DNA from 4 places in the Pseudomonas sp. MM211 genome. Region 3 is predicted to be linked to each of the others. Evidence: predicted binding sites of a transcription regulator. Region 3 holds the regulator's gene; each other region holds the start of a gene.

Region 1 (7,882 bases), 120 kb from region 3:
GGTCTAATGCGCGTACCAACTCAAACCTTTTCTCGTCAAAAACGATCCAAGCCGGGCGCCCCTCAAAACATGTCCAAACGCCATAAAACAATGCAGACAGCTGCAGCAACGCTATAAAAGACAAATCCCAAAACAGGCTACTTTTACTCTTATCAAACACCACAAATGTGAGAACCGGCCCCAGAACGATATCTACAACCGCTATTAAAAGTAAAACATCCCACACACCAATGGCTCTCCCCAGCGGAGCGGGATACCATAAATAACAAACAAAAAAAATCGCTATCGACACAATAATGGTTGACAAGAAAAAATGAACAAGAAACGCCCTAATTCGATCCTGCACGAAAAATAACCTCAAAAAAATCAACAATGCATGAGAAGTGAATTAACATCCTTTGGGACGATAGCTATTTTTCCACCCCACATCGGAATCGCCATCGCATCGCCACCACCCTCCGACCTCGCGAACTTCTGAAGTCTTTACCCCATTAGTAGCGAACGACTGGCTTCTGCGCCCATTACAACACCAAACACAACAGTACTATCTGGCTAAATCCTTGCCATATAGTACTGGAAACGACCACACTAGATGGCATATAACCGAGCTCAGGATTACTCATAGCGGCGCGACCTTGTGCCCCCCCTCTCTCGATAAAAAATAGTTCGCCATGCGCCTTTTTTATTTGTGAACCAAGCAAATAACTCTCATAACAAGGCAGAGAGATGGGTCACAACCGTCATTACCTCAACCAAGCTAAAATCACGAATTACAATATTCCTCAAAGCACCTACCCTCAAAGCTTTAAAAAATAGAACATTACTTGAATTGGCTACATGGGAATCCATCCTTGATCCCAGAACCTTGGCGGACTACCAATCTTTTCAATCTCCCAAAATCGAACTTGTTTCTCGTAAATATGGGGAACATCCACAATCAACAGAAAAACAATCACAAGCAAGGCAGGCAGAGCAAGCACCTTTAGCATAACGATATGTGCACCGAAAGGCGCTTGACTCTTGCTCCAGCGGGACAAAGCTACACCCGCTACAACTGCGAGCCACCCTTCGGTAAAAGGCATAACGAATACACCATCAACCTGAGCGAGTACCAGAGCGGAACACAATGAGACCCACACGGCCACATCGAACTCATGAGCCCTGCTTGATGTTCGAATATGCTGAAATCCCCGCCACATTCCAGCAGCAATCAACGTTATGGCGATAGAAGCTGCCGGAATGCCCCACTCGGCCGCCCACTGCAGCACCATTTGATGTGGGTGAGCCGCAATATGGTTCCACTCCGCAGAAAAATGCATAGGGCCTACACCCAGCCATGGGTTTGCGAAGGTCATCTCTAGCGCTTTTGACCAGAGTACATCACGGGCGGACAATCCACCTCGCAAGCCAGAGGGGAAATCATGCGTAAGTCCTAGAGACCATGGAATCAAAAAAAACATTAACAGATATAAAAGAAAGCCTCCAATCACCGCATACAAGTTTAGTAATAAAAACTTCCGGAAACGATTAAAGAACAATAGAACTATTAAGTTTGCGAGAGCCACAGCAAGCCAAGAACCACGCCCTGCCAAGGCGATCAGAAGCGACCATTGAACTATGCAGACAAAAAAAATAAAACAAGCAACTGAACGCCGACCTTTCTCAGCGCATAAAGCAGCCAAGCACACAAGTAACGGCAACAGAATAATTACAACTTGAGAATAAAACCTAGGATTATCAAACCCTGGATACAAGACATAGGGATTCAGATCGAGCTCGCCACTAACAAACGCCATCAGGTAAAATAATATAAATTGGTACGCCAGTAAAAAGCACAGAATGCTCGCAACAAACAGCACCGCCACCAGCCATCTTTTCTCAGAAAAAAAAGTTCCTCCCGTCAAAACCAAGAAAAACAACCCAACCGCTTTAGACCATTCATAAAACCCATAGATTGGATATTGCGCGAAAATTGATGAAACAGCACCGAGCATAAAAACGAGCATCCAAGGCACGCAAAGCTTTTCGTCTAGGCGCGCCCGACCAAGAACCAAAAATACTGATAACACAACCAGAAGCAACAGCAATTGGAAAATACGCTGTTGCTCAAGCCAGCTATTAGAAAAAAACCAATAAACCACAGCCGTGCTAGAGAAAAAGCAAATTGATACGAGTACTAAAAGAGGAGCAAAAAAATCTTTAAACACATTAACCACCCAAAAAAAAGAGCGACATAAGCCGCTCTCTAAACCTCTTTCTTAAAGAGGCCTCAGCAACAAACTAGATCAAGAGCACTTGCCTGGTTTGTACTTGACATCCAAAGTACTGGTACAGCCCCACACACCATTTGCGGTACGAGTCAGAACAATGTTCTTTGTATTAAAGTTGGTAGCATTACCACCTTTAGTGGCGCAAGTAATCGCAAACGGAGCAGTTGTAGTCAGAGTAACATCGCAGTACGAGGTAGAGGAGGAAATACCAATGTAACCTTGATCGGTGGAGGTCAACGACGGCGTCTTACCTTCATTGATAGCTTGCTCAAAGCCTACTTTACCAGGAGTAACTTCGGCCAGAGCAGCAGCTGCGTTCGAGCGAACGGTATAATCTTGGTAGGCAGGGATTGCAACAGCAGCCAGGATGCCGATGATCGCAACAACGATCATCAGTTCGATCAGGGTAAAACCTTTTTGCATTTGAGCTTTCATGTGTATCTCCAGTGTTAAGGTCAGGCAGACAAGCCTGCCAAACAGAAAGCAGAAGCCATGCCAACTTTCCCGAAACCTAACGTTGTGGGGAGCATAACTAAAGGAATCAAAAGAAGCGCGGATCTAGAGCACATTAAAAGCCCGAGCCCTCTAGCGCTGTTGCGCAGCTTGTGACATTTTTCGTCATATTGCTGCCGGCCGTTTGGCAGCCCACGGCATCTGCGCTATAACGCACCCATTCAAAGACGTGAGGTGCCCATGAGCGAGAACATTCCACTTTCCGGCCTGGCCAAGCAGGTGGTACTGGCTGAGCTGTTGGACGAGAAGGCCGCTCAGCAGGCGCAAGCGCAGGCCAAGCGCAATAAACTGTCGCTGGTCACCTACCTTGCACAGAACAAACTGGTAAAGAGTCGCGCGCTCGCGGAGCTAGCCGCAGATCAGTTTGGCGTAGCTTATTTCGACCTCAGCGCACTGGACAAGGAAAGTCAGCCCAAGGATCTAGTCAGCGAAAAGCTTGTCCGCCAGCATCGAACATTGCCCCTTTGGCGGCGTGGCAACAAGTTGTTCGTAGGTATATCAGACCCGTCAAATCATCAAGCCGTCACGGACATTCAGTTCAGTACTGGCCTTTCCACGGAAGCGCTGCTGGTCGAGGATGACAAGCTGGGCGATGCCATCGATAAGTTCTTCGATACCGCCCATAGCGGCTTGGACGATCTGGGCGATGTAGATCTCGATGGCCTAGAGACCGAGTCGGTCGAAGATGACAAGAAGATCAACGATGGCAGCGGCCAGGATGCTGATGATGCGCCAGTGGTGCGCTTCGTCAATAAAATGCTGCTCGATGCGATCAAAGGCGGCTCATCCGATCTCCACTTCGAACCCTATGAAAAAGCTTACCGCGTGCGTTTTCGTACCGACGGCATTCTGCATGAGACGGCACGCCCGCCGATTCAGTTGGCACCGCGTATATCTGCACGTTTGAAGGTTATGGCTGGCCTGGACATCTCCGAACGGCGCAAGCCGCAGGACGGCCGTATAAAGATGAAAATATCCAAAAGCAAGTCCATCGATTTCCGCGTCAACACTCTGCCCACCCTGTGGGGCGAGAAGATCGTGATGCGGATTCTCGATTCCTCCAGCGCGCAAATGGGGATCGATGCCCTGGGCTACGAGGAAAGCCAGAAAGACCTATATATGGCTGCACTCAAGCAACCACAGGGAATGATTCTGGTAACGGGCCCAACAGGGTCTGGCAAAACGGTCTCTCTCTACACTGGCCTCAACATCCTCAATACCCCGGACGTGAATATTTCCACGGCGGAAGATCCGGTGGAGATCAACCTGGAAGGGATCAATCAGGTCAACGTCAACCCCAAGCAGGGCATGGACTTCACTCAGGCACTGCGTGCGTTCCTGCGCCAAGACCCTGACATCATCATGGTCGGCGAGATTCGCGACTTGGACACGGCCTCCATTGCTATCAAGGCCGCACAGACCGGCCATATGGTGATGTCGACCCTGCACACCAACAGCGCAGCGGAAACCCTGACCCGTTTGCGCAATATGGGCGTGCCCTCCTTCAACATCGCCACCTCGGTAAACCTGATCATTGCCCAGCGCTTGGCGCGTAAGCTCTGCAATAGCTGCAAGAAAGAAATACCGATTCCTGACGAGGCTTTGCTGGAGGAAGGTTTCCCCCAGGACAAGCTTGGAACCTTCAAAATTTACGGCCCGGTTGGCTGTGAAAATTGCAAGAACGGTTACAAAGGTCGTGTCGGTATTTATGAAGTGGTTAAAAACACGCCGAGCCTGCAGAGGATTATCATGGAGGAAGGCAACTCCATCGATATTTCCATACAGATGCGAAAAGACGGCTTCAACGACCTGCGTACTTCAGCGCTGCTGAAGGCCATGCAAGGCGTTACCAGCCTTGAGGAAGTCAACCGCGTGACCAAGGATTAACCATGGCAGCAGCAAAAGCGCCCAAGACCAGCACCTTTATCTGGGAAGGTAAGGATCGTAGGGGCAGCAGCATCAAAGGCGAACTCAACGGGCAAAACCCTGCCTTGGTCAAGGCGCAATTGCGCAAGCAAGGCATCAACCCAACCAAAGTGCGTAAGAAGGGCATCAGCCTTAGCGGTAGCGGTAAGAAGGTCAAACCGCTGGATATTGCTCTGTTCGCAAGACAGATGGCCACCATGATGAAGGCCGGCGTACCGCTGCTTCAGTCGTTCGACATTATCGCCGATGGGGTTGAAAAACCCAGCATGCGTAAGCTGGTAGATGAGCTGAAGCAACATGTTGCTGCGGGTAATAGCTTCGCCGCAGCACTGCGGACAAAACCGGAATATTTCGACGACCTGTTCTGCAATCTCGTCGAGGCAGGTGAACAGTCCGGTGCACTGGAAACATTGCTTGATCGGGTCGCCACGTACAAGGAAAAGACAGAAGCACTCAAGGCAAAAATCAAAAAGGCAATGAACTATCCAATCGCAGTGGTTGTGGTTGCAGTAATTGTCACCTGTATCTTGCTGATTAAAGTGGTGCCTCAATTCCAGGAAGTTTTTGCAGGCTTTGGAGCTGAGCTACCGGCCTTCACACTGTTTGTTATCGGTATATCTGAGGCACTACAGCAGTGGTGGTTCATCGTCCTGATAATTTTTGTAGCTGCTGGGTACGCATTCATGCAGGCCAAACAACGCTCGGAGAAATTTCGAGATGCACTAGATCGCACCGTACTGAAGGCGCCCATCGTAGGCAATATCGTTTACAAGGCTGCAGTCGCACGGTATGCGAGAACACTCTCTACCACCTTCGCAGCCGGTGTACCTCTGGTAGAGGCCTTAGATTCGGTAGCAGGCGCCACGGGTAACGTTGTATTTCGAAACGCCGTCAACAAGATTAAACAGGATGTCACCAGCGGAATGCAGCTGAATTTTTCGATGCGCTCGACTAACGCGTTTCCGGCCATGGCCGTGCAAATGACGGCAATTGGCGAGGAATCTGGCGCTCTCGACAGCATGCTCGACAAGGTGGCCAGTTACTACGAGGCGGAAGTGGATAATGCGGTGGATGGCCTTACGGCACTTATGGAGCCGCTAATCATGTCGGTTCTGGGCGTCCTGGTTGGCGGCCTCATCATCGCTATGTACCTACCAATTTTCCAATTGGGTGGCGTTGTTTAATCCATGCCCGTAATCGACTTCCTGGCCGGCAATACGCCAGCCTTTGTTTTCTGCTCGCTAGCTGTCGGCTTGCTGGTCGGCAGTTTTCTCAACGTCGTTATCCACCGTCTGCCCAAAATGATGCACCGTGACTGGCGCACGCAAGCGCGTGAAGTACTGGAGCTGCCGGCGGAGCCGGAGGGCGAAACCTACAATCTGGTACTCCCCCACTCCAGTTGCCCACACTGCAAGCACGAAATTCGCCCCTGGGAGAATATCCCGGTTATCAGCTATCTCTTTCTGCGTGGCAAGTGCTCGGGCTGCAAGGCGAAAATCAGCCTGCGCTACCCACTGGTCGAGCTAAGCTGCGGACTGCTATCGGCTTACAGCGCCTGGCATTTTGGCTTTAGCTGGCAAGCAGGCGGCATGCTGCTACTGGCCTGGGGGTTGCTGGCCATGAGCCTGATCGATGCGGATCATCAGCTCTTACCCGACGCCTTGGTGCTGCCACTGCTGTGGCTGGGCTTGATCGTCAACCACTTTGGTCTGTTCACCAGCCTTGAAGATGCCCTGTGGGGCGCAGTAGCTGGCTACCTGAGCTTGTGGTCGGTGTTTTGGCTATTCAAGCTGGTTACCGGCAAGGAAGGCATGGGTTACGGCGATTTCAAGTTGCTGGCCATGCTCGGCGCCTGGGGTGGCTGGCAGATTTTGCCGCTGACTATTTTACTGTCTTCGGTGGTCGGCGCAGTGCTGGGTGTAATACTGCTGTGCATGCGCGATGCGAATACCAGCACGCCTATTCCCTTCGGCCCTTACCTGGCCATTGCAGGGTTTATCGCGCTGCTCTGGGGCAAGCAGATCACCGATGGCTATTTGCAGTTTGCAGGGTTCAATTAGCGAAAAGGTCACGGCCGGTACGCTGGCGCCTACTGGTCGATGACGCTTAGGGCTCTGCTGGATATGGCCTTGCAGAGCCAAGGCTTTCACCACAGCCCCCTCACTCCTTTATAATGCCGCCCCTATTGATTGCATGGGCACGCGTACACCATGAAACCCTGGACGCTCGGCCTTACCGGCGGTATCGGCAGTGGCAAGAGCGCCGTTGCCGAGCATTTCGTCGCACTGGGCGTTGATCTGATCGACTCAGACCAGGCAGCACGCTGGGTCGTGGAGCCTGGCCGACCGGCCTTAGCGGCCATTGCCGAACATTTTGGCGAGCAGGTTTTGCAAGCGGACGGCCAGCTGAATCGCTCGGCACTACGCGAGCGAGTTTTTGCAGATCCCGCACAGCGCCGCTGGCTGGAAAATCTACTGCACCCGCTGATCGCTCAGGAGGTGGCACTATTCCTGAGTACCGCCAAATTGCCCTATGCGATCCTGGTGTCGCCGCTGCTGATCGAGTCCGGCCAATACAAGCTGACACAGCGCGTGCTGGTGGTCGATGTGCCCAAGCAACTGCAGATCGAGCGCACCATGCGCCGCGATCAGTTGTCGGCTGAACAGGTGCAGGCCATTCTGGCCGTTCAGGCGACACGCGAGGAACGCCTGCGCCACGCCAATGACGTACTGAGCAACGACCGTGACATGGCGTGGATAAGAAGCGAAGTCGAACGCCTGCATGCCTTTTATCTGACCTTGAATGGAGGCCAACCATGAGCACCCCTACCCTCGTCGCCTGTCCGACCTGCGCCGCCCCAGTGGAATGGGGCCCGCAAAGCCCGAGCCGACCCTTTTGCTCCGAGCGCTGCAAACTGATCGATCTTGGCGCCTGGGCTTCGGAAGAACATGCCATTCCCGGAAATGAGCTGGAAGATGATCTTTTTTCCGATGACCTGCCGCCACGCCAGCATTGATTGAATTACCGCTCACCGGCTCACCTGACAGAACGGCACACGTAACGGAGCCTCAATGAGCCCACTGCAAGCCCTGATCGCCGCCGTGCCGCAACGCGGAGAAGTGCGCTGGATCGGCGTGCGCCCGCAATCGCGTGGTGAGATGCTCGCACTCGAG
Region 2 (7,882 bases), 2.6 Mb from region 3:
GCGCCACTGGCATCGAAGCCGCCCACCACCAGGTTGCCCTGAGCGATTGCGTAGGTGTTGCCGTCGATCCCCTTGAGCGGCGTCATCAGCAGGCTGCCGCCGCGCAGGCTCTTGGCATTACCGATGGAGGAAATGGTGATGTCGATGGTCTGCCCCGGCTTGGCGAACGGGGGAAGGTCAGCGTGGATCGACACCGCGGCGACGTTTTTCAACTGCACGTTGCCGCCTTCCGGCACCTTGATACCGAACTGCGCCATCATGTTATTGAAGGTCTGCACGGTGAACGGCGTCTGGGTGGTCTGGTCACCGCTGCCATTGAGGCCCACGACCAGGCCGTAACCGATCAACTGGTTACTACGCACGCCCTGAATACTGGCCAGATCCTTGAGCCGCTCGGCTTGAGCGGCCGAGGCCAGCAGCAGAGCTGCAACGGTGATGATCCATTTGCGCATGATCATGAACCTCAGAACGGCCACAGTGGGCTGACGAAAAAGCGATCCAGCCAACCTGGCTGACTGGCATCGGCGAACGCGCCAGTACCGGAATAGGTGATGCGTGCATCGGCAATACGGGTCGAAGCCACGGTGTTGTCACGGGCGACGTCGTCGGAGCGAACCAGCCCGGCGATGCGCACCAGCTCGTCACCGGTATTAAGGGTCATCCACTTCTCGCCGCGCACCACCAGCAAACCGTTGGGCAGCACTTCGGCGACGGTCACGGTGATCGAGCCGGTCAGGCTGTTGCTCTGCCCGGCCTGGCCGGAGCCGCTGGTGTCACGCTGGGCGCCGTACTGAGCGCTGAGCCCCAGGTTCTCGGCCTTCAACGGGTTGAGGCTGGAGCTGGGGTTGTCGATCGATACGCCACCGCCGAACAACGACGTCAGACCGATGTTGGCGTTGCTGTCCTTGGACATCTGCGAGCTAGCGTTCTTGCTGGCCTGCATACGCTCGCTGAGGCTGATGGTGATGACATCGCCCACGCGGAAGGCCTTACGGTCGCCGTACAGGTTGTTCTCGAACCCCGACTGGAAGATCGAGCCATTGTTCTGCGCGGCCGGCAGCGGTGTACGCGGCAGCACAGGTGCGTAGTACGGATCGTTGGGCTTGGCGGCAGGCGCCATGCAGCCACTCAGCACTACGCTGCCGAGAATCGAGAACACACACACCAAGCGGTTCATAACCACTACCTCACAGCGTTCAGGCGTATCAGGGGGCGGGCTGGTGCCCTACCCCGGGGTCTTAAAGGTTCTGCGTGATGAAGGACAGCATCTGGTCAGCGGTGGAGATGACCTTGGAGTTCATCTCGTAGGCGCGCTGGGTGGTGATCATGTTGACCATCTCCTCGACCACGCTGACGTTGGAGTTCTCCAGGGTGTTCTGCAGGGTCGTGCCCAAGCCATTGAGGCCGGGCGTTCCCACCAGAGGTGCACCACTGGAGGCGGTTTCCAGGAACAGGTTGTTACCGATCGCCTCCAGACCCGCCGGGTTGATGAAGTCGGTGATCTGAATGTTGCCGACGATCTGCGGCTGCGGGTTGCCGGTGGTGGTCACCGAAGCGGTACCGTCTTCACCGACGGTGAAGGTACGCACTTCCGGTGGCAGCACGATGGCTGGCTCCAGCGCAAAGCCCTGGGAGGTCACGACCTGGCCATCCGAGTTCAGGTGAAAGCTGCCGTCACGGGTGTAGGACACCGTGCCGTCAGGCATCAATACCTGGAAGAAGCCGCGGCCGTTGATCGCCATGTCCATCGGCTGCTCGGTAGTCTGCAGGCTGCCAGCGGTAAAAATCTTCTGGGTGCCGTTGATGCGCACACCGGTACCGAGCTGCAGGCCGGACGGCAGTTGGCTGTCCTGGCTGGACTGGCCGCCGGGCTGGCGACGAACCTGGTACAGCAGATCCTCGAACTCCGCGCGATCACGCTTGAAGCCGGTGGTGGAGACGTTGGCCAGGTTGTTGGAAATGGTCGTCAGGTTCATGTCCTGAGCGGATAGGCCGGTCTTGGCGACCCAAAGTGCAGGAAGCATGGCGTTTCTCCTCGAGCGCCGGATTCATGGCGCCGCGCGTATGGTTATCAGGTCATTTGCAAGACACGCGCCATGGCGGTGTCATTGTCTTCTGCGGTACGCATCATTTTCACCGACAGCTCGAACTGCCGGGACAGCGCCAGGATCGAGGTCATTTCCTCGACCGCATTGACGTTGCTGGACTCCAGAAAGCCCGAGGTAATCTGCACGGTGGCGTCCATTTCCGGCGGCTGCGGGCCGTTGAAACGGATCATCCCGTCGCTGCCCTTCTGCATCTGCTTGAGATCGGGGTTCACCAGGCGCAAGCGATCGACTTCAGCCAGCACGTTGGGAGCCTCCCCGAGTGCGCGAATGCTGATGGTGCCGTCCTGGCCGATCTCGATCTTCTGCTCAGGCGGCACGGCGATCGGCCCGGCGTTGCCCATTACCGGCATGCCATTGCCGGTACGCAGCATGCCCATGGCATCGACGTTCAGGCTTGCGGTACGCACGTAGGCTTCAGTGCCATCAGGTGCCTGCACGGCCAGCCAGCCCTTGCCACCAATCGCGACATCCAGGTCACGGCCGGTTTCCTGCAGGGAGCCCGGAGTGAAATCGGTGCCTGGCCGCTCGCTCATGGCGAATACGCGCGACGGCTGGGTCTCGCCAAAAATCGGCATCGCGCGGGCTTGCTCGAAATCACGGCGAAAACCGCTCGTGGAGATGTTCGCCAGATTGTTGGCGTGGGCACGCTGGGCCAACGTATTGTTGTGGGCACCAGTCATGGAGACGTACAGCATCTTGTCCATGTTTCCTCCGAGGTGGGGCAACTCGCCCGCGACTCTGACAAGAGCTTAAAAGCAATTCACGTGCCACTCTCAGTAAAAATACGCAAGCACATGATTTTAATGGTTTTATATAAAAAAACAGGCTCCCGAAGGAGCCTGTAATTTGTCGCTTGGCGAATTGTTGCCGCTAACGGCAACGACTCCCTGACGCATGCATCAACGCAGGTTGATGATCGTCTGCGTGATGGCGCTCTCGGTCTCGATGGTTTTGGCGTTGGCCTGGTAGTTACGCTGGGCAACGATCAGGTTGACCAGTTGCTCTGACAACTCGACGTTGGAGTCTTCCAGCGCACCAGACTGCAAAGTACCCAGCGTGCCGCTCTTCGGCGTACCAATGACCGGCTCGCCAGATGCCGACGACTGAACCCAGGCGGTTTTGCCGACCGGTGTAAGCCCCTGCATATTGGCGAAGTTAGCCAGCACTAGCTGCCCTTGAACTTTAGTTTGGCCATTGGTATAGCGAGCGAAAAGAACACCGGTCTCGTCAATTTCCAGGCCCGCCAACTCGCCTGTGCTGTAGCCGTCCTGCACGACCTTGGCAACCGAGAACGTGCTGTTGTACTGCGAAGAACCGCGGAAATCGAACTTCACCGCCGCACTGGCTTCAGAGCCGTTGGCGGCCCAGGTGGTGCCTTCGGCATTGGTGGGTGCCGCCGGAATCCAGCCGTTCATGCTGATGGTGCCGTCGGGGTTCAGCGACAACCCTGCGCTCAGGCCAGTCGCATCGATAGTCTGCAGTTTACCGGCAGCGTCGAAGCTCACGGCAGCCGAAAGCGGCTGAGTGTTGGTCGGATCCAGCGGGTTACGGCCGTCGACCAGAATCTTCATGTCCCAGCTATTGGCACCGGTCTTCACAAAGTACTGGGTAAAGGAGTGAGCATTGCCCTGAGCATCATAAATATTCACCGACGTCGATCGGTTGTAACTGGTCGGATCCGCCGGGTTGAAAGAGGCGTTGGCCGCAGTGGAGCCCGCAGTAGCGCCCGCTGCATTCGCGGCCGCAAGCTCTGCTGGAGTGGCTGCCGCAGTCGCAGCCGCGATCTCAGCAGGAGTCGGGTTGGGGTTACCCGGCAACAGTGAACCATTGAAGGCCGTTTGGTAGGCTCCGTCATAGGCACTCTGCCGCAGCACTGGAACGGTTTCAGTCGAGTTCAGGTTGAACGGCTGAGTAATAGTACCCGTCGCCCGCGGCGCCTGGCTGGACGTTTCCACCCTCAGGTTGCTGATGATGCCGTTCTGAAGGTTGCCGTTGGCGTCTACCCCATAACCCTGCAGGTTATGCCCGAAGTTGTTGACGATGAAGCCTTCGCGGTCGGTACCGAAGTAACCGGCACGGGTATAGCTGATATCACCGTTGTTACTGGTACGGAAGAAACCGCTGCCATTGATGGCCAGATCCAGCGAGTTCTGCGTGTAGTTGATGTTGCCTTGGCTGAACAGCTGCGATACATCGCTGAGCAGCACCCCACTACCGATGGGGTTGGATCCGCTGCTGAGCATCGACGAGGCATACAGGTCGGCGAACTCGGCACGCGACTGCTTGAAGCCAGCGGTACCGGCGTTGGCAATGTTGTTACCCGTCACGTTGAGGTCACTGGTCGCAGCGCGCAGGCCACTAAGACCGATATTGAACGACATGAAAAATCTCCTTGCCGAAAGCCCGGCAGTTACAGCCTGTTAATTACTGACCAATGACCTGCACCTGCGACAGCGGCACATTGCCAATACCCGCAAGATTGAGCATCAATTCGTTGCCACCCAGGGTGACGCTGTCGACGTTGGCCGGCAGCAAGGTGTAGAGCCCCTTGGTTTCATTGCCATAGGTCGCCTGTGCTTCGAACCTGTAAGTGCCCGGCTTCATCACATTGCCGCTGGAGTCCTTGCCGTCCCAGATGAAGCTCACGTTGCCAGCCTGCTGCTCACCCAGATTGATACGACTGACCACCGAACCGGCACTGTCATACACGTTGACGTACACGTTGCTGCTACTGGTTGGCAGCACCGCACTGGCCTTGAAGCTTTCACTGGTATCGACCACCGCCTTGTCCACCGGCACGATCACCTTGCGACCGACCAGCGAAGAAGCCTGCAGGGCCTGGGAGGACTGATAGCCGGACAAAATGGTCTCCATGCTCGAGTTGAGCTTCTCGACCCCTTCCACAGTACTGAATTGCGCCAACTGCGCGATGAACTCGCCGTTGCCCTGAGGCTCTAGTGGGTTCTGGTTATTCAGCTGCGCCACCAGCAGGTTGAGGAACTGATCCTTGCCCAGCTCCTTGTTCTGTGTGGTGGAATCCTGCTTGACCTGATACTTGTCCAGTACCGAACTGGAGCTGACGCCATCAACAGTGCTCATTTCTCACTCCCGGCTCACTGACCCAAGGTCAGAACGCGCTGCATCATCTGTTTGGCGGTATTCATCATTTCCACGTTGGTCTGGAAGGCGCGACTGGCAGAAATCATGTCCGCCATCTCCTCGACCACGTTGACGTTGGGGTAATACACATAGCCGGCTTCGTCGGCGGCCGGGTGGTTAGGCTCGTAGCGTGGCATCAGACTGCTCTGATCCTCGACGATACCAAGCACCTGAACACCAGCACCCGACTGATCCTGATCAGCGAACAGCGAGCCGTTTTCACCGCCCTGCGCCTGCTGAAACACGGTAGCGAACACCGGGTGACGCGCCCGATAGGTCTGATCGATGCTCGATGAGACCGATTCGGCGTTGGCGATGTTGCTGGAAATGGTATTCAGGCGAGTGCTCTGGGCACTCATGCCGGTTCCGGCGATGTTGAAAACGCTGGTAAGTGACATATCGGGCTCCTTTATTCACCACGCAGGGCGCTGACGAGCCCTTTGAATTTACTGTTTAGCAGCGTGAAGCTGGCCTGGAAGGCAACCGAGTTCTCGGCATAATTGGCTTGTTCGAGCTGAGCATCGACGGTGTTCTGATCGATCGAAGGCGCAGTCGGTGTTCGATAGGCCAGCGCCGCATCGCCCATTGGCACGCCTTCTGCTGCGATATGGCGGCTATTCGTGGTTTTCAGCCCCGAATTACCGCTGCCGCCACTCTTGGCTGCCTGCTGGGCCAGCACGGAGGCGAAGTCCAGATCCCTGGCCTTGTAGTTGGGGGTATCGGCGTTAGCCATATTGTTGGCCAACACCTCTGCACGCTGGGCGCGGAAGCCCAATGCCTTCTCATGAATGCCAAGTGCGCTATCGAAGCTGATGCTCATCTCAGGAACCTTTGCCGTGGCGGCGAGCCTGTTTGCGTACAAACCTCACAGCAAAGCACGTGCCAATTTATTTTTTATCTTATAAATCAGCCTGATACGCCAAAAACAAAAGAAACAAGAGATCCAAGCGGCAAAGCTTTTCCGCCGATTGGCAAGGTGGCAGCGGCAATCCGACGGAGATTTGCCGCTTTTCTGACGCGCAAGTGACAGAACACTGTCAGGCGTAATGGGAAAGGCAGAATAGAAAACGGGAGGCCAAGGCCTCCCGTTTTCTATTCGCGAGTCGGATCACTTAGCTTTGTAAATGATCCCGGGGCTGCACTGCACCATCTGGTATTTCTCCGGCAAGCCGTTGAGGGCTTCAGAAGCGCCGAGGAACAGATAGCCGCCTGGCTTGAGCATGGCGTGAATGCGCGTGAGGATGTCCTTCTTCACCTCGGCGGAGAAGTAGATGAGTACGTTGCGGCAGAACACGATGTCGAACTTGCCGAGGCTCGCATAGCTGTCCAGCAAGTTCAGCGGGCGGAACTCGACGCGGCTCTTGATCGCGGGCTTGACCACCCAGCGCCCAGGCCCTTTGGGATCGAAATAACGCTGCAGACGCTCCTGAGCGAGCCCGCGGCCCATGGCCAAGCTATCGTACTCGCCCGATTTACAGTTATTGAGCATGGTCGGTGACAGATCGGTAGCCACGATCTGCACACCAGTCTTGAGCTGGCCGATATTGCTGCGCTCGAACTCATCGATGCTCATCGACAGCGAATACGGCTCCTGCCCCGACGAACAGGCCGCCGACCAGATACGCAGCCGCTGCCCCGGATAGGCCTTGGTGAGCTCGGGCAGCACACGATTTTTGAGCACTTCGAACGGGTAGGCATCACGAAACCACAGGGTTTCATTGGTGGTCATGGCGTCGACTACCTGCTCGCGCAACCCACTGCGTGGCTGAGTCTGCATGCGCTGCACCAACTCACCCAGCGTCTTGATGCCGTTGGTCTCCATCAGCTTGTTCAGCCGACTGGAAACCAGGTACTGCTTATTGCTACCCAGTACGATGCCACAGGCTTTTTCCAGAAAGATCCGGAACTGTTCGAAATCCAAATTACCTGAAGACACTCGCGAAGCCTCGCCCATCTATGAAAGTCGAATACGGCAAGCGCGCCAATGCACGCCTACCGACTTTACCGCCAGCACCCGGCCAAAAACACCAGGCAACTCATACCTTATGCCGAGTGATCGCTCGACTTGATGCGTTCGACCACACGAGAAGCCAAATCATCCGGACGAAATTTCGCCAAGAAATCGTTGGCACCTACTTTTTTCACCATCGCTTGGTTGAATACTCCCGATAGCGAAGTATGCAGGAGAATGTGCAGCTTCTGCATGCGCGGATCCGTGCGAATCGCCGCGGTGAGCGTATAGCCATCCATCTCAGGCATCTCAATGTCGGAGATGATCATCAATAGCTCCTGCTCCGGCGACTTGCCCTCATCCACCATCGCGCGTAGGAAATCCAGTGCCTGACGCCCGTCATTCAATGCCGTTACCTCGACGCCGACCGTCTGCAGACAACGCATCACCTGTTTACGCGCGACCGAAGAGTCATCGACGATCAGCACATGCTGACTGACGGCCTTGGTCTGGGTCTCAACGTCCACCACGCCAACGGAGATAACCTCGGAGGTCGGCGCTACTTCGGCGAGAATTTTCTCTACGTCGATGATTTCGACCAGCTTGTCATCCAGACGCGTTACTGCCGTCAGATAGTGATCGCGCCCTGCCCCCTTGGGCGGCG
Region 3 (7,882 bases):
ATGCATGGCCGTGCTCGCGCCGGGATCGGCTACCTGCCTCAGGAAGCCTCGATCTTTCGCAAGCTGAGTGTCTCCGACAACATCATGGCGATCCTGGAAACACGCAAGGATCTCAACCGCGCGCAGCGTCTGCAGGAGCTGGAAGGTCTGTTGCAGGAATTCCACATAACGCACATCCGCGACAACCTGGGCATGAGCCTCTCGGGTGGTGAGCGTCGCCGCGTGGAGATCGCCCGCGCCCTCGCCACTTCGCCGAAATTCATCCTTCTCGATGAGCCCTTCGCCGGCGTCGACCCGATCTCGGTCGGTGACATCAAGCAAATCATTCACCACCTCAAGGCCAAAGGCATTGGCGTGCTGATCACCGACCACAACGTGCGCGAAACCCTGGATATCTGCGAAACCGCCTATATCGTCAGCGACGGCCAACTGATCGCCGAGGGTGACTCCGCTGCGATCCTGGCCAACCAGGTGGTTAAGGAAGTTTACCTGGGCCACGAATTCCGCCTGTAACGGATTTCCCGCCGATGAGTACCCCTGAGAGCCTGTTACCCCACGACATGGTCGTAATGAAATGGTAACGGGCTCTAGGCAAAACACTCGGGTTCAGGCATATAATTTGCTTCCTAGTGGCGCTTTGGCGCCCTGTCGTGGATCGCGCACAGACGCCAGATAAGGTCTGCAATGAAACCATCGCTAGTCCTGAAAATGGGCCAGCAGCTGACGATGACACCGCAGCTGCAACAAGCCATTCGCCTGCTCCAACTGTCGACTCTGGATCTGCAACAGGAGATCCAGGAGGCACTGGAGTCAAACCCGATGCTCGAGCGTCAGGAAGAAGGCGACGACTTCGACAATTCGGATCCCATGGCCGACGGCGCGGAAAGTGCACCCACCGCGGCCGCCCAGGAAGAGAAATTTCAGGAGCCGACTTTCCAGGAAAACACCCAGACCGTCGATAACCTTGAAGAAGGCGATTGGGGCGAGCGTATCCCCAGCGAGCTGCCGGTCGACACCGCTTGGGAAGACGTCTACCAGACCAGCGCCAGCAGCCTGCCGAGCAATGATGATGACGAATGGGACTTCACCACTCGCACCTCCGCTGGCGAAAGCCTGCAGAGCCACATGCTCTGGCAGCTCAATCTGGCACCGATGTCCGACAAGGATCGCCTGATCGCCGTCACCCTGATCGACTGCATCAACGGTCAGGGCTACCTCGAAGAAACCCTCGAAGAAATCACCGACGCCTTCGACCCAGAACTCGATGTCGAGCTCGATGAAGTCGAAGCCGTGCTGCACCGCATCCAGCAGTTCGAACCGTCCGGCATCGCCGCCCGTGACCTGCGTGAATGCCTGCTACTGCAACTGCGCCAGCTGCCGGCCAACACGCCCTGGTTGAGCGAGGCCCTGCGCCTCACTGGCGATTATCTCGACCTGCTCGGCAGCCGCGACTACAGCCAGTTGATGCGCCGCATGAAGCTCAAGGAAGACGAGCTGCGCCCGGTCATCGAGCTGATTCAAAGCCTCAACCCGCGCCCTGGCTCGCAGATCGAATCAAGCGAGCCCGAGTACGTGGTGCCTGACGTGATCGTGCGCAAGCACAACGATCGCTGGCTGGTAGAGCTCAACCAGGAAGCCATGCCGCGCCTGCGCGTCAACGCACAGTACGCAGGCTTCGTGAAACGTGCCGACTCCAGCGCCGACAACACCTTCATGCGCAATCAGTTGCAGGAAGCGCGCTGGTTCATCAAGAGCCTGCAGAGCCGCAACGAGACCCTGATGAAGGTCGCGACGCAGATCGTCGAGCACCAGCGCGGCTTCCTCGACTACGGCGACGAAGCCATGAAGCCGCTGGTGCTGCATGACATCGCGGAAGCAGTAGGCATGCACGAGTCGACCATCTCACGAGTCACCACCCAGAAATACATGCATACACCGCGTGGCATTTACGAGCTGAAATACTTCTTCTCCAGCCACGTCAGCACCTCCGAAGGCGGCGAATGTTCCTCCACCGCGATTCGCGCGATCATCAAAAAACTGGTCGCTGCGGAAAATGCGAAAAAGCCATTGAGCGATAGCAAGATCGCTGGTTTACTGGAAGCACAGGGCATTCAAGTGGCGCGCCGCACAGTCGCCAAGTACCGTGAATCGCTCGGTATAGCGCCTTCGAGCGAACGCAAACGGCTGATGTAAGGTGCCCTTGTAGCAATATGCCCCAGTGTTCCTGCGGCAGGCCCAACGCCTGCCACTCACACACGGCAACAAGGAGAAGCGGTATGCAAGTCAACATCAGTGGACACCAGCTGGATGTGACAGACGCACTACGCAGCTACATCGAAGAAAAGCTCGGACGTCTCGAGCGGCACTTCGACAAGATCACCAACGTGCAGGTCATCCTGGAGGTCGAGAAGCTCAAGCAGAAAGTCGAAGCTACCTTGCATATCGCCGGAGGCGAAGTGGTGGCCAATGCCGAGCATGAAGACATGTACGCTGCAATCGATCTACTGACCGACAAACTCGACCGCCAACTCATCAAGCACAAGGAAAAACAGCTCGACCGCCAGCAGGGCGCAATGGCCCGCTGACCTCGTCCTTCTCCTATGATCCGACTTGAAAATATCCTGACCCCCGGCCGTTCCCTCGTGAACGTGCCGGGTGGCAGTAAAAAGCGTGTACTCGAACAGATTGCTGCCGTGATCGCGCGCGACTTGCCCGATCTCGATGGCCAGACCATCTATGCAAGCCTGATTGCCCGTGAAAAGCTCGGCTCGACCGGTTTTGGTAATGGCATCGCCATCCCTCACTGCCGCCTGCCCGGCTGCAGCTCACCGATCAGTGCACTGCTGAAACTCGATGCTGCGGTCGACTTCGACGCTATCGACGGCGCGCCCGTCGATCTGCTGTTCGTGCTGCTGGTGCCCGAAGCGGCGACCGATGAGCACCTGGAACTGCTGCGCCAGATCGCCAGCATGTTCGACCGCGAGGACGTTCGCGAGCGACTGCGCCAGGCTCAAGACAGTGAGTCGCTGTACCAGACCGTAGTGAACGTGCAGAACGGCCAATAGCCCTACACAGGATGAGCCCATGCGCCTGATTATCGTCAGCGGCCGTTCCGGCTCAGGCAAGAGCACCGCTCTCGACGTGCTCGAGGACAACGGTTTCTATTGCATCGACAACCTGCCTGCCGGCCTGCTTCCCGAGCTGGCCGAACGGGCGTTGTTGCATACCGAGCTATTGCACCCGCAAGTGGCGGTGTCGATAGACGCACGCAACCTGCCTAGCCAGCTCAAGCGCTTTTCCGAACTGCTTGATGAAGTGCGCGGCCGCAACATCCGTTGCGATGTCCTGTATCTGGATGCCAGCGAAGAAACCCTGCTCAAGCGCTTTTCGGAGACGCGCAGACGTCACCCGCTGACCAACGACCAGCGCTCGCTGGCCGAAGCCATGGTCGACGAGACCAAACTGCTCAGCCCGATCATCGACCGTGCCGACCTGAAGATCGACACCACTCACCTGAATCTTTATCAGTTGCGCGACACCCTCAAGCTGCGCCTGCTCAACCAGCCGGAGCCGGGCACTGCCTATCTGATCGAATCCTTCGGTTTTAAACGGGGAATGCCGGTGGATGCAGACCTGGTGTTCGACGTACGCTGCCTGCCCAACCCCTACTGGAAGCCTGAACTGCGTGACTTCACCGGCCTCGAACAGCCCGTAGAGGAATACCTGGCCGCCCAAGAGGACGTCCAGGACATGTACCAGGACATCTTCACCTACCTGCACAAATGGCTGCCGCGCTTCGCCGCCAGCAACCGCTCCTACGTCACCGTTGCGATTGGCTGCACCGGCGGCCATCATCGTTCGGTGTACCTAGCCAACCGCCTGGGGCATGCCCTCAAACCGCTGCTGAAGAACGTTCAGATCCGCCACCGCGACCTCAGTTAAGGAATTGCCGCGATGCCCGCCTGTGAAATCACCATCATCAACAAACTCGGCCTGCACGCGCGTGCGGCCGCCAAGTTCGTCGGGGTCGCAGGGCGTTTTCCCTGCCAGGTGAGAATCGGGCGCAGCGTCGAGAGCCTGGTAGATGGCAAGAGCATCATGGCGGTGATGATGCTCGCCGCCGGCAAGGGCACCATCGTGCATCTGGCGACCGAGGGCGAGCGGGAAGAGGAAGCACTGCAGGCGCTGATTGACCTGATCAATAACTACTTCGACGAAGGCGAGTGATCGCCCTCAGACGTTCAGGGCATTGCCCACAGCCAACATCAGCACGAACCCCGACGCAAAACCCAGTACGGCCGGTGGCATGTCACTGCGTCGATACAGCTTGGGAATGATCTCGCGTATCACCACCAAGAGCATTGCCCCCGCCGCGATCGCCAGCCCCCAGGGCAGCAACTGCAACGACACGCCGACCAACCAGGCCGAAAGCAGCGCGAACATCGGCTCGACCAACCCGGAGGCGGCGCCGCAGAAAACCGCCTTCCATCGCGACATTCCCGCCCCCGCCAGCACCAGGGCGATAATCAGCCCCTCGGGCACGTCCTGCAACGCAATCCCCAGCGCCAATCCATCGGCATTCGACAGATTGGCCGCGGCCGCCACACCGACCGCCATTCCTTCCGGCACGTTGTGCAGAACGATGGCGATAACGAACAGCCAGACGCTCAAGCCGACGCCCTGATCTGCCCGCAGGCTCGCTCGCGATGTACGAGACAACCAGTGGCCCAGCGCCCATAAGGCACCAGCACCGAGCACCACTCCCGCGGCGACCAGCAGCGAGCCCTGACTAGCGGTCAGGCTCTGCTCGTGAGTCAGCTGAAAAGCTGGCGGGAGTAGTGAAAAAAGACTGGCAGCGAGCATCATGCCCCCACCGAAACCCAGCATGGCCGTGTAAGAACGTGCCGAAATGCTGCGCATGAAAATAACTGGCAAGGCGCCCAGGGCTGTGCCAAGAGCACACAGCATGCCGCCTTGCCAGGCATACCACAGAGCCGGCGAAAGCCGGCTCTGCAAACCACTCCAGACCTTGATGGCAAGGATGGTGCCGCCGACGACGAGCAGCATCAGTCCCAATGCATAGCGAAAGGAACGGCCATTGACCGCGATCAACTCGTGCAGTGGGCTCATGCGTACACTCGATGCCGGCTCATAGGCATGCAATCAAGCCAGAGCGGCCTGATAGCGACGCGCTACTTCGGCCCAATCGACGACGTTGTAAAACGCACCGATGTATTCGGGGCGACGGTTCTGGTAGCGCAGGTAGTAGGCATGCTCCCACACGTCCAGACCCAGAATCGGCGTATTACCGTTCATCAACGGGCTGTCCTGGTTGCCGGTGCTTTCAACCACCAGCTTCTTCTGTGGCGTTACGCTGAGCCAGGCCCAGCCGCTGCCGAAGCGGGTAAGTGCGGCTTTGGTGAAGGCTTCCTTGAAAGCCTCCAGGCCACCCAGCTGGCTGTCGATGGCGGCTTTCAACTCACCTTGGGGCTCACCACCGCCACTGGTGCTCATCACGGTCCAGAACAGCGAATGGTTGGCATGCCCACCACCGTTGTTGATCACCGCACCGCGCTTGTCTTCCGGCACTTCCTTGAGGCGAGTGAGCAGCTCTTCGACCGGCAGCTCGCCAAGCGAGTTGCCTTCCAGAGCGGCATTGAGGTTGTTGACGTAGGTCTGGTGGTGCTTGCTGTGATGGATTTCCATGGTTTGCGCATCGATGTGCGGTTCCAGGGCATCGTAGGCGTAAGGCAGAGCAGGCAGGCTATACGGCATGGTTTCACTCCTTCTAATGGTACTGACGAACGACAGACGCTGGGCGTTCTGCCGGTGAAGCATCGCCAGGCGCATGAGCGCCCAACAATCGATCCGTACGGGGGTAGGCCCCGTGCTCGGCGACAAAGTTCAACAGACTGGTGTAGGTTCGGCCGCTGTGATTGAGCGCAGCCTGGCGCAAAGACGGCGACAGGTGCTCACTGCCCATGCAGCGCAGCAGGTGTTCATGGCAGGCACAGAGGTGCTCGGCGGACTCTTCCGGATGACCGATCATCAGTTGCAGATCGGCCAGGTTGTGCTGAGAAACGACGAAAGCCGCCACCGCAGCATCGGCATCCCGCCAGCGCTCGAACAGTACCTGGGCAAGCGCCAGCGCCTGCAGATACTGCTCCCGCGCCTCGACCCAGGAACCTTCGGCGAAGTAGCGGTTACCGGCCTGGATGAGTCGCTTCCACTGCTCCATGGGATTGCCTCCTCGCCCTGAGGCGAAAATGCGCAGGCACATGACCTGCGCGGCGGTTTCAACGGTTACAGACCACCTTCGGTAAGGCGTTCCGGGTTGAGCAACTGCTCCAGTTCGGCACGTCCCAGATCGGTCATTTCCTCGGCCACGTCGATGATCGGCCGACCTTCGCGATACGCCTTCTTGGCGATTTCCGCAGCCTTCTGATAACCAATCAGCGGGTTCAGCGCCGTCACCAGAATCGGGTTGCGGCCCAGTGCTTCCTTGAGCTTCGGCTCGTTGACCTTGAAGCTGGCGATGGCACGATCCGCCAGCAGACGGCTGGCGTTGGCCAGCAACTCGATGCTGCCGAGCAGATTGTGAGCGATCACCGGCAGCATCACGTTCAGCTCAAAATTGCCGGACTGCCCCGCCACCGCAATGCTGGTGTCATTGCCGATGACCTGAGCCGCGACCATGGCAGTGGCTTCCGGGATCACCGGATTGACCTTGCCCGGCATGATCGAGGAACCAGGTTGCAGCGCTTCGAGTTCGATCTCACTGAGGCCGGCCAGCGGGCCGGAGTTCATCCAGCGCAGATCGTTGGCGATCTTCATCAACGACACTGCCGTGGTCTTCAGTTGCCCGGAAAGCGCCACCGCAGTGTCTTGAGAGCCGATCAGCGCGAAAAAGTTGGTGCCCGGGGTGAATTGCCGCCCTGTCAGTGCATTGAGCTCCTGACAGAATAGTTCGGAAAATCGCGGATGTGCGTTGATGCCGGTACCGACCGCAGTACCACCTTGGGCCAGTGCCTGGAGCGCCGGCAGCAGGCTGGTGAGCAACTGGATGTTGCCCTGGATCTGCTGCGCCCAGCCATCGAGTACCTGGCTCATGCGCACCGGCATGGCATCCATCAGGTGCGTGCGGCCAGTCTTCACGAAGGGTTGCACCTCGAGGGACTTCTCGCAGAGCACCTTGAGCAGGTGACCAAGCGCTGGCAGCAGATTCTCGCTGACTTCGATGGCGGCACTGACATGGATGGTGGTGGGGATGATGTCGTTGCTGCTCTGACCGCAGTTGACGTGATCGTTGGGGTTCACCGGCTCGCCGAGAATGCCGGTGGCCAGGGTGGCGATCACTTCATTGGCATTCATATTGGAGCTGGTGCCGGAGCCAGTCTGGAACACATCCACCGGGAAGTGCTGCATGAAATCCTCGGCCAGCAGTTGCTGGCAGGCCGCAACGATGGCATCGCCCTGGGCAGGCAGGATCTGCTCCAGATCCACGTTGGCACGGGCGGCGGCAGCCTTGGCCAGTACCAGTGCACGAATGAACGCCCTGGGCATAGCCAGCCCCGATACCGGGAAGTTGTTGACCGCACGCTGGGTCTGGGCACCGTAGAGGGCCTCGGCGGGGACGGCCAGTTCGCCCATGCTGTCGCGTTCTATCCGGGTGTTACTCATAGGGATTTCCTTCTGCCAATTCGGATATCGAAAGAGAGGGCTGCATGCGCAAGGTGGCCAGGCGGTTGCGAACGCGATTCAGGCTGTGCTGCTGATCGCGGTCGGTGGCCAGGTGCTGCAGCGCGTAAAGGGAGCGGTAGGCGTGATCCAGGCAGACGCTGCGCCAGTGCCAGGGCAGCGCCGTATCGCAGGCGGTATCCAT
Region 4 (7,882 bases), 1.4 Mb from region 3:
CGGTCTTTCCTATCAGGGCCTGCATGGCGTGCTGGCGATCGGCAGTGCCGATTCGCAGCATTACAAGAGCTCTCTGGGCACGCTGTTCCTAGGTTATATCGCCGAAGTCCTATCGCGGGTGTTGCCACGGTTCTCCACCCCGCTGCGCTCGGTCAGGTAATACCCAGATATTCGGAGCACACAAAGGTCGGACTGTAAGCTTCACGCCCGAGCACTCGATGGGTTACGCGGCGCACGAATGCCTGAAGACACGAAGGCCTTGTACCAGGCGCCGCTAACCCATCCTACGGAGTTTTTAGCGTGAAGCTTGCCGCCGACCTTGAGGCCTATCTCGAACACCTGCGCAGCGAGCGCCAGGTGTCTGTCCACACCCTGGATGGCTACCGCCGCGACCTCAGCAAGCTGCTCGCCTATTGCGAGAAGGAACAGCTTACCGAGTGGGCCGCCCTGGATACCTCACGCCTGCGTCGCCAGGTGGCTCGCCTGCACATGGAAGGTCAGTCGGCACGCAGCCTCGCACGCCTGCTTTCGGCCACTCGCGGCCTCTATCGCTACCTGATCCGTGAAAAGCATTGCCGCCACGACCCCGCCAGCGGCCTGACACCGCCCAAAGGCGAACGCAGGCTGCCAAAGGTGCTGGATGTGGATCGCGCCAGCCAATTGCTCGATGGCGCCCAGGAAGACGATTTAATCGCCCGCCGCGATCACGCGATGCTCGAGCTGTTCTATTCCTCGGGGCTGCGCCTGTCGGAACTGGTCGCGCTAAATATCGACGGCCTCGACCTGCCTGCAGGCTTGGTGCGAGTGGTCGGCAAGGGCAACAAGGTGCGTGAGCTGCCGGTCGGCAGCAAGGCCCGTGAAGCCATGGAGCAATGGCTGCCTCTGCGCGCCCTGGCCAACCCGGCGGATGGCGCGGTATTCATCAGCCGCCAGGGGCGACGCATCGGCGCCCGTGCGGTGCAGCTGCGGGTTCGCCAGGCAGGTATCAGCGAGTTGGGTCAGCACATCCATCCGCACATGCTGCGTCACTCCTTCGCCAGCCATATGCTCGAATCCTCCCAGGATCTGCGTGCGGTACAGGAGCTACTGGGCCATGCCGACATCGCCACCACGCAGATCTACACCCACCTGGACTTCCAGCACCTGAGCAAGGTCTACGACAGCGCTCATCCACGGGCCAAACGCAGCAAGGAACAGGACTCATGAGCATCCGTCTGGTCACCTTCGACCTCGATGACACCCTGTGGGACAACCGCCCGGTGATACTGGGTGCCGAGACCGCCATGCGTGACTGGATCAGCGCCCACGCACCGCGCCTGGCAAGCCAGCCGGTGGATTACCTGGGGCAGACCCGCGGTCGCCTGCTGGAGGCCGAGCCTAGCCTGAAGTATCGCCTTAGCGAGCTGCGCCGCCGCACCCTGCGTCACGCCCTGGAAGGTGTCGGTCATGCTCCCGACGAAGCCCAACACCTGGCCGAAGGCGCCTTCCAGGCCATGCTCGAAGCGCGGCACGCGATCACCTTCTTTGCCGATACCGTCGCCACACTGGAGCAGCTAGCCAACCAGTACCATCTAGGCGTGATCACCAACGGTAACGCCGACGTACGCCGCCTGGGGCTGGCCGACTACTTCAGCTTTATCCTCTGCGCCGAAGAGCTGGGCGTCGGCAAACCCGATCCCAAACCATTCCAGGAAGCGCTCAGCCGCTCCGGCATGCACGCCGAACAGGCTGTGCATATTGGTGATCATCCGGGTGACGATATCGCCGGCGCACGCGCAGCAGGCTGGCGCGCGGTGTGGTTCAACCCCCAAGGCAAGGCCTGGGATGGCGACGACGAGGCCGACGCGCAGATCCGCAGCCTCAGCGAGCTACCGGCACTGCTGCAACGCTGGGCGTAGTGTTGGTGGGCTAAAGCCCACCCTACAGGGGTGATTGTCGCAGGGTGGGCTTCAGCCCACCAATCGCATGTTCAGCAGCGCATTCTCGGCGACCAAAAAGCAAAAGCCCGCCTGAGAAGGCGGGCTTTTTCGTGTGCAACCGGCTTTGCCTCAGATGGGGCGACTGCCGTATTTGCTGTCTGGCTTCTTGGGCGGATCGGAAACCACGTTGGGCTCCACTTCCTGCACCTTGCCACCACGGGAGAGGAACTCTTCCATGGCGCGAGCCAGTGCATCGCGTTCCTTCTGCTTGGCTTCGACACTCGGCAGCTCTTCAACTTCGACAGCCTTCTTCGCTTTGCCCTTGGCGGGCGCCGCGCTATCGGACTCGCTGTCGTCATCGGCTACATCACCATCCGCGGCCGCCAGCTCCTCGCCGTCGTCCTCGTCTGCGCCTTCCAGCTCGTCTTGTTCCAGTTCTTCGTCGCTCATGTTCAGCCTCATGACTTGCGAAAAGCAGGTTAGTTATAGCCCAGTCGTCCAACGTTGCCGAACGCCTGGAAAAAATTCAATTTGCCGTACCTTGCAAGGTCGCCAACACTCGACGCGCACCACCCTGCTCACGGTGCTCGCCCAGGTAAATCCCTTGCCAGGTGCCCAGTGCCAGACGCCCATTACTCACGGGCAGCTGCAACTGAACGCCCAACACGCTCGACTTGAAGTGCGCAGGCAGATCGTCCGGGCCTTCGTCGCAGTGCTCATACCCCGTTGCGTCCTCAGGGACGAGACGGCGAAAAAAGCGCTCGAAGTCACGGCGTACCGCCGGGTCGGCATTCTCGTTGACGGTCAGTGACGCCGACGTGTGCTGCAGCCACAGGTGTAACAGACCTACCCTGTAGCTCGCCAGTTCCGGTAACGCATCCTGCAACTCATCGGTTACGAGGTGAAAGCCTCGTGCCCGTGGACGCAAGCTGATCAGCCGTTGCTGCCACATATCGTCGTCCTCTTTTCAACGGGCGCATTCTAGCGCGCCGTAGAAAAAAACAAAGGGCGCCTGAGCGCCCTTTGCGATTGTTCGACCATCATTTTTCGTGATGAGGTGCTGGAAGGCCGAAACCTTCAGCCCAGGTCGATCAGATCACTTCTTGTTGGTGAACTCGGGATAGGCTTCCATCCCGCACTCGACCAGGTCGACACCTTCGTATTCCTCTTCCTCGGATACCCGCAGGCCAACCGTTACCTTGATGATGCCCCAGACGATCAGGCTGGCAATGAACACCCAGGCGAAGATGCTGGCGATACCCAGCAGCTGTGCGCCAAGGCTGGCGTCGCTATTGGTCAGGCAGACGGCCAGGGTGCCCCAGATACCGGCAGCGCCGTGTACGGAGATGGCACCGACCGGATCGTCGATCTTGATCTTGTCGAAGCCGAGGATAGCGAACACCACCAGCACACCACCGACACCACCGATCAAGGTGGCCTGCAGCGCAGTCGGGGTCAGCGGTTCGGCGGTGATCGACACCAGGCCAGCCAACGCACCGTTGATGGCCATGGTCAGGTCAGCCTTGCCGAACAGGATGCGCGCTACGATCAGCGCAGCGATCAGGCCACCAGCAGCGGCCATGTTGGTGTTGACGAACACCTGAGCGACGGCGTTGGCGTCTTCGATGGTGCTCATCTTCAGCTGCGAGCCACCGTTGAAGCCGAACCAGCCCATCCACAGGATGAACATGCCCAGGGTAGCCAGCGGCAGGTTGGCGCCCGGGATGGCGTTGATCTGGCCATTGGCGCCGTACTTGCCCTTACGCGCACCGAGCAGGATCACACCGGCCAGAGCGGCCGCAGCGCCCGCCATGTGTACGACACTGGAACCGGCGAAATCGAGGAAACCGGCTGCGTCGAGGAAACCGCCGCCCCATTTCCAGAAGCCCTGAACCGGGTAGATGATCGCGGTCATGACCACCGCGAAGGCGATGAACGACCACAGTTTCATGCGCTCGGCCACGGCACCCGACACGATGGACATGCAGGTAGCAGCGAACACGATCTGGAAGAAGAAGTCCGAACGTGCGGCGTAATAGGGGGCGTCTTCGCCACCGGCCAGCACGGACTCGACGCTGTTCTCGTCACCGATCAGAAAGCCGAAGTTCGGCAGGATGCCGCCTTCAGGGCTGGAGTACATGATGTAGTAGCCGATCAGCAGATACATGATGCAGGCGATGGCAAACAGGGCCACGTTCTTGGCGAGAATCTCGGTGGTGTTCTTGGCGCGTACCAGGCCTGCTTCGAGCATGGCGAAGCCCGCCGCCATCCACATCACCAGGGCGCCACAAATCAGGAAGTAGAAGGTATCGAAACCGTACTGCAGTGCAGTCAATGCTGTGTTGTCCATTATTCATTCACCTCTGGCCGTTGCGCTTTTAGCAGCGCTGTTCGGTCGAGGCGCCCGGGTTGGCTCCGGGCGCACTCCGTGTGCTTTGGGCCCGCCGCAAGCAGCGGGCCCCTGATACTTACAGGATGTAGCCACGCTCGTTGTGCTGAGCCAGGTCGAGGCCGACCGACTCTTCTTCTTCAGTGACACGCAGCCCCATCACCACATCGATGACCTTGAGGATCACGAAGGTCACGATGGCGGTGTAGATCACGGTAAAGGCGACGCCTTTGAACTGGATCCACAGCTGCAGGCCGATGTTCTCGACTTCGCCGAAACCGCCCAGGGCAGGTGCTGCGAAGATACCGGTCAGCAGCGCGCCGACGATGCCGCCCACGCCGTGTACGCCGAAGACGTCGAGGGAATCGTCGTAGCCCAGCTTGCGCTTGAGGCTGGTGGCGCAGAAGAAGCAGATCACGCCAGACGACAGACCGATGATCATCGCGCCCATCGGGCCGACGGTGCCGGCAGCAGGGGTGATGGCAACCAGACCTGCGACCACACCGGAGGCGATGCCCAGAGCACTTGGCTTACCGTGTGCGACCCACTCGGCGAACATCCAGCTCAGGGCAGCAGCAGCGGTAGCGATCTGGGTAACCAGCATGGCCATGCCAGCGGTCTGGTCAGCGGCAGCAGCGGAGCCGGCGTTGAAGCCGAACCAGCCGACCCACAGCATCGCAGCACCGATCAGGGTGTAACCCAGGTTGTGCGGCGCCATGGCCACGCTCGGGAAACCCTTGCGCTTGCCGAGCACGATGCACGCCACCAGGCCAGCGATACCGGCGTTGATGTGCACCACGGTGCCGCCAGCGAAGTCCAGCACGCCCCAGTCCCACATCAGTGCACCGTCGCCGCCCCAGACCATGTGCGCGATTGGCGCATAGACCAGGGTGAACCATACGGTCATGAACACCAGCATCGCCGAGAACTTCATGCGCTCGGCAAAGGCACCGACAATCAGTGCAGGGGTGATGATGGCGAAGGTCATCTGGAAGGTGACGAACACGCTTTCCGGGAAGGCCGCGGTCAGCGATTCCTTGGTCAGGTTACCGAGAAACATGTTGCCCAAACCGCCCACGAAGGAGCTGAAGTTGGTCACACCAGCTTCCATCCCGGTGGTGTCGAACGCCAGGCTGTAGCCGTAGGCGAACCACAGGAGGCTCATCAACGCGGTAATGGCAAAGCACTGCATCATCACCGAGAGGACGTTCTTGGAACGCACCATGCCTGCGTAGAACAGCGCCAGACCGGGGATGGTCATGAACAGCACCAAAGCAGTGGCGGTCAGCATCCAGGCGGTGTCACCGGAATTCAGCGTCGCCTCCTGAGCCATGGCCAAGCCTGGGAAAAACAGGGACGAAAGGGCTCCGAGCCCTGCGACTTTTCGCAGAGTCATGATTTAACTCCTGGGACGATTTGGGGGGTGGGGGGCGGAGCTTAGATCGCGTCGGTATCGGTTTCGCCGGTACGGATGCGGATCGCCTGCTCTAGGTTTACAACGAAAATCTTGCCGTCACCGATCTTGCCGGTGTTGGCAGCCTTGGTGATTGCTTCGATGACACGATCCAACTGATCGTCGGCGATGGCCACATCGATCTTCACCTTGGGCAGGAAGTCGACGACATATTCGGCACCGCGGTACAGCTCGGTGTGACCTTTCTGACGACCGAAGCCTTTCACTTCGGTCACGGTGATGCCTTGCACCCCGATTTCCGATAGCGACTCGCGGACGTCGTCCAGCTTGAACGGCTTGATGATGGCAGTGACTAGTTTCATGAAACTCTCTCCCGTGTAAGGTGGACTTGCCCCAGGAATTATTACCCCGCTGCAAGTCTAAGCTCAGTGTCTGGCTTTTGTATGCACCGGTTGCCAAGACAGGCTGATCCGATACCACCAACTGCTCCCGGCGAAACATTCCCCGCCCGCACGATACAACCGAACCGCATCGGTGCATGGGTCAGTAGCGACTAAGCAGAAAGCTTGCCAATAACGGCAAAGCGCCTCGTTGCAGGACGTTACGGGCCTACAAAGGCTTGCCTGGAAGTCTTCCGAGCGGATGTCGCACCAGAACAGCGCCACGCAGCCCCCTCAATCGCACACTATTGGTGCGCCAACGTCAGGCAGCCCTAAAAACACGCCGTGCTACACTGCCGACACTCGTTTTCGGAAGGTTCCCATGCTGCCACCCAAAGCTCTGCTCGACGCCCTCAGCAGCCAGGCCACGCGCCTGCTCAGCGGTGATACCCCCTTGCCACGCAGTGAAATCGAGAGCCAGCTCAAGGCTCTATTGCAGAGCACCCTCAGCAAGCTGGATCTAGTCAGCCGCGAAGAATTCGACAGCCAAATGGTGGTGCTGGCCCGTACCCGTGCACGTCTCGAGGCCCTGGAAGCCAAGGTCGCAGAAATCGAGTCGCGCAGCGCGCCAGCACAGCAAATACCAGTCGAGTAACATACTCGGCAGTAGGGGCGGTTGTCGTTCAACGCGACCGCACAGCAGCGCCGGTAGCACCCAAAGATCAAGGAGTGATCGATGTCATTGGCCGTAGTCCACAGCCGCGCCCAGGTTGGTGTAGACGCCCCCATCGTTACCGTAGAGGCCCATTTGGCCAACGGCCTGCCGTCCCTGGCGCTGGTCGGGTTACCGGAAGCGGCAGTCAAGGAAAGTAAGGATCGTGTGCGCAGCGCCATCCTCAATTGCGCTCTGGATTTTCCGCCTCGTCGTATCACCTTGAATCTGGCACCAGCCGATTTACCAAAGGACGGCGGCCGTTTCGACCTTGCCATTGCCCTGGGCATTCTGGCCGCCAGCAGCCAGGTACCAGCAGACTCCCTGACCCCGCTCGAATGCCTTGGCGAACTGGCGTTATCTGGCGCCATCCGTCCAGTACAAGGCGTGCTGCCTGCAGCTTTGGCGGCTCGAGAAGCTGGGCGCACCCTTGTGGTGCCCAAGGAAAATGCCGAAGAAGCCAGCCTGGCGTCAGGGCTGACGGTGCTGGCGGTCGGTCATCTCTTGGAACTGGTCGCTCACCTGAACGGCCAGACGCCATTGGCCGTTTACCAAGCTCAAGGCCTGCTACGCCACACTCAACCCTATCCGGATCTGGCCGAAGTGCAGGGGCAAATTGCTGCCAAGCGTGCTCTGCTGGTGGCTGCTGCCGGGGTGCACAATCTGCTGCTGAGCGGCCCACCTGGCACGGGCAAAACGCTACTGGCGAGCCGTCTACCCGGCTTGCTGCCGCCCCTTACAGAAGAAGAGGCCCTGCAGGTTGCGGCGATTCGCTCGGTCGCCAGTCACACCCCTTTACAGAGCTGGCCGCAGCGACCATTTAGGCATCCCCATCACAGCGCATCGGGGCCGGCGTTGGTGGGTGGCGGCAGTCGTCCTCAACCCGGAGAAATCACCCTCGCTCACCACGGAGTGCTGTTCTTGGACGAGTTGCCCGAGTTCGACAGGCGCGTCCTCGAGGTGCTCAGAGAGCCACTTGAAAGCGGTCATATCGTTATCGCCCGGGCCCGCGACAAAGTCAGCTTCCCTGCCAGGTTCCAACTCGTCGCCGCCATGAACCCCTGCCCC

What was found. The regulator sigma-54, encoded in region 3, starts transcription at its own class of promoters, with help from an activator protein. The targets are predictions, from matches to a motif close to ANTGGCATNNANNTTGCTNT.
Region 1: a site for sigma-54 is predicted at 2,751-2,770, ahead of K5Q02_RS00720 (pilin). Genes of this name have one in related genera too.
Region 2: a site for sigma-54 is predicted at 6,135-6,154, ahead of flgB (flagellar basal body rod protein FlgB). Genes of this name have one in related genera too.
Region 4: a site for sigma-54 is predicted at 6,277-6,296, ahead of glnK (P-II family nitrogen regulator). Genes of this name have one in related genera too.

What each region holds. Positions count from the first base shown of each region.
Region 1 covers NZ_CP081942.1:164,192-172,073, forward strand. Annotated here, with positions in the region: gene tfpZ (TfpX/TfpZ family type IV pilin accessory protein) at 1-346, opposite strand, end outside; gene K5Q02_RS00715 (O-antigen ligase family protein) at 834-2,207, opposite strand; gene K5Q02_RS00720 (pilin) at 2,286-2,705, opposite strand; gene pilB (type IV-A pilus assembly ATPase PilB) at 2,964-4,670, shown strand; gene K5Q02_RS00730 (type II secretion system F family protein) at 4,673-5,893, shown strand; gene K5Q02_RS00735 (prepilin peptidase) at 5,897-6,769, shown strand; gene coaE (dephospho-CoA kinase) at 6,920-7,528, shown strand; gene yacG (DNA gyrase inhibitor YacG) at 7,525-7,725, shown strand; gene K5Q02_RS00750 (MOSC domain-containing protein) at 7,781-7,882, shown strand, end outside.
Region 2 covers NZ_CP081942.1:2,709,317-2,717,198, reverse strand. Annotated here, with positions in the region: gene K5Q02_RS12470 (flagellar basal body P-ring protein FlgI) at 1-458, opposite strand, end outside; gene flgH (flagellar basal body L-ring protein FlgH) at 464-1,177, opposite strand; gene flgG (flagellar basal-body rod protein FlgG) at 1,239-2,024, opposite strand; gene K5Q02_RS12455 (flagellar basal body rod protein FlgF) at 2,072-2,812, opposite strand; gene K5Q02_RS12450 (flagellar hook protein FlgE) at 3,008-4,489, opposite strand; gene flgD (flagellar hook assembly protein FlgD) at 4,533-5,207, opposite strand; gene flgC (flagellar basal body rod protein FlgC) at 5,222-5,665, opposite strand; gene flgB (flagellar basal body rod protein FlgB) at 5,677-6,087, opposite strand; gene cheR (protein-glutamate O-methyltransferase CheR) at 6,376-7,203, opposite strand; gene K5Q02_RS12425 (chemotaxis protein CheV) at 7,311-7,882, opposite strand, start outside.
Region 3 covers NZ_CP081942.1:47,814-55,695, forward strand. Annotated here, with positions in the region: gene lptB (LPS export ABC transporter ATP-binding protein) at 1-513, shown strand, start outside; gene K5Q02_RS00240 (RNA polymerase factor sigma-54) at 685-2,193, shown strand; gene hpf (ribosome hibernation-promoting factor, HPF/YfiA family) at 2,277-2,585, shown strand; gene ptsN (PTS IIA-like nitrogen regulatory protein PtsN) at 2,601-3,065, shown strand; gene rapZ (RNase adapter RapZ) at 3,085-3,942, shown strand; gene K5Q02_RS00260 (HPr family phosphocarrier protein) at 3,955-4,227, shown strand; gene K5Q02_RS00265 (ZIP family metal transporter) at 4,234-5,130, opposite strand; gene K5Q02_RS00270 (superoxide dismutase) at 5,164-5,775, opposite strand; gene K5Q02_RS00275 (hypothetical protein) at 5,789-6,238, opposite strand; gene K5Q02_RS00280 (class II fumarate hydratase) at 6,304-7,680, opposite strand; gene K5Q02_RS00285 (hypothetical protein) at 7,673-7,882, opposite strand, start outside.
Region 4 covers NZ_CP081942.1:1,481,722-1,489,603, reverse strand. Annotated here, with positions in the region: gene K5Q02_RS06650 (DUF484 family protein) at 1-160, shown strand, start outside; gene xerC (tyrosine recombinase XerC) at 301-1,206, shown strand; gene K5Q02_RS06640 (HAD family hydrolase) at 1,203-1,898, shown strand; gene sutA (transcriptional regulator SutA) at 2,049-2,369, opposite strand; gene K5Q02_RS06630 (secondary thiamine-phosphate synthase enzyme YjbQ) at 2,446-2,871, opposite strand; gene K5Q02_RS06625 (ammonium transporter) at 3,016-4,269, opposite strand; gene K5Q02_RS06620 (ammonium transporter) at 4,388-5,704, opposite strand; gene glnK (P-II family nitrogen regulator) at 5,746-6,084, opposite strand; gene K5Q02_RS06610 (accessory factor UbiK family protein) at 6,485-6,757, shown strand; gene K5Q02_RS06605 (YifB family Mg chelatase-like AAA ATPase) at 6,839-7,882, shown strand, end outside.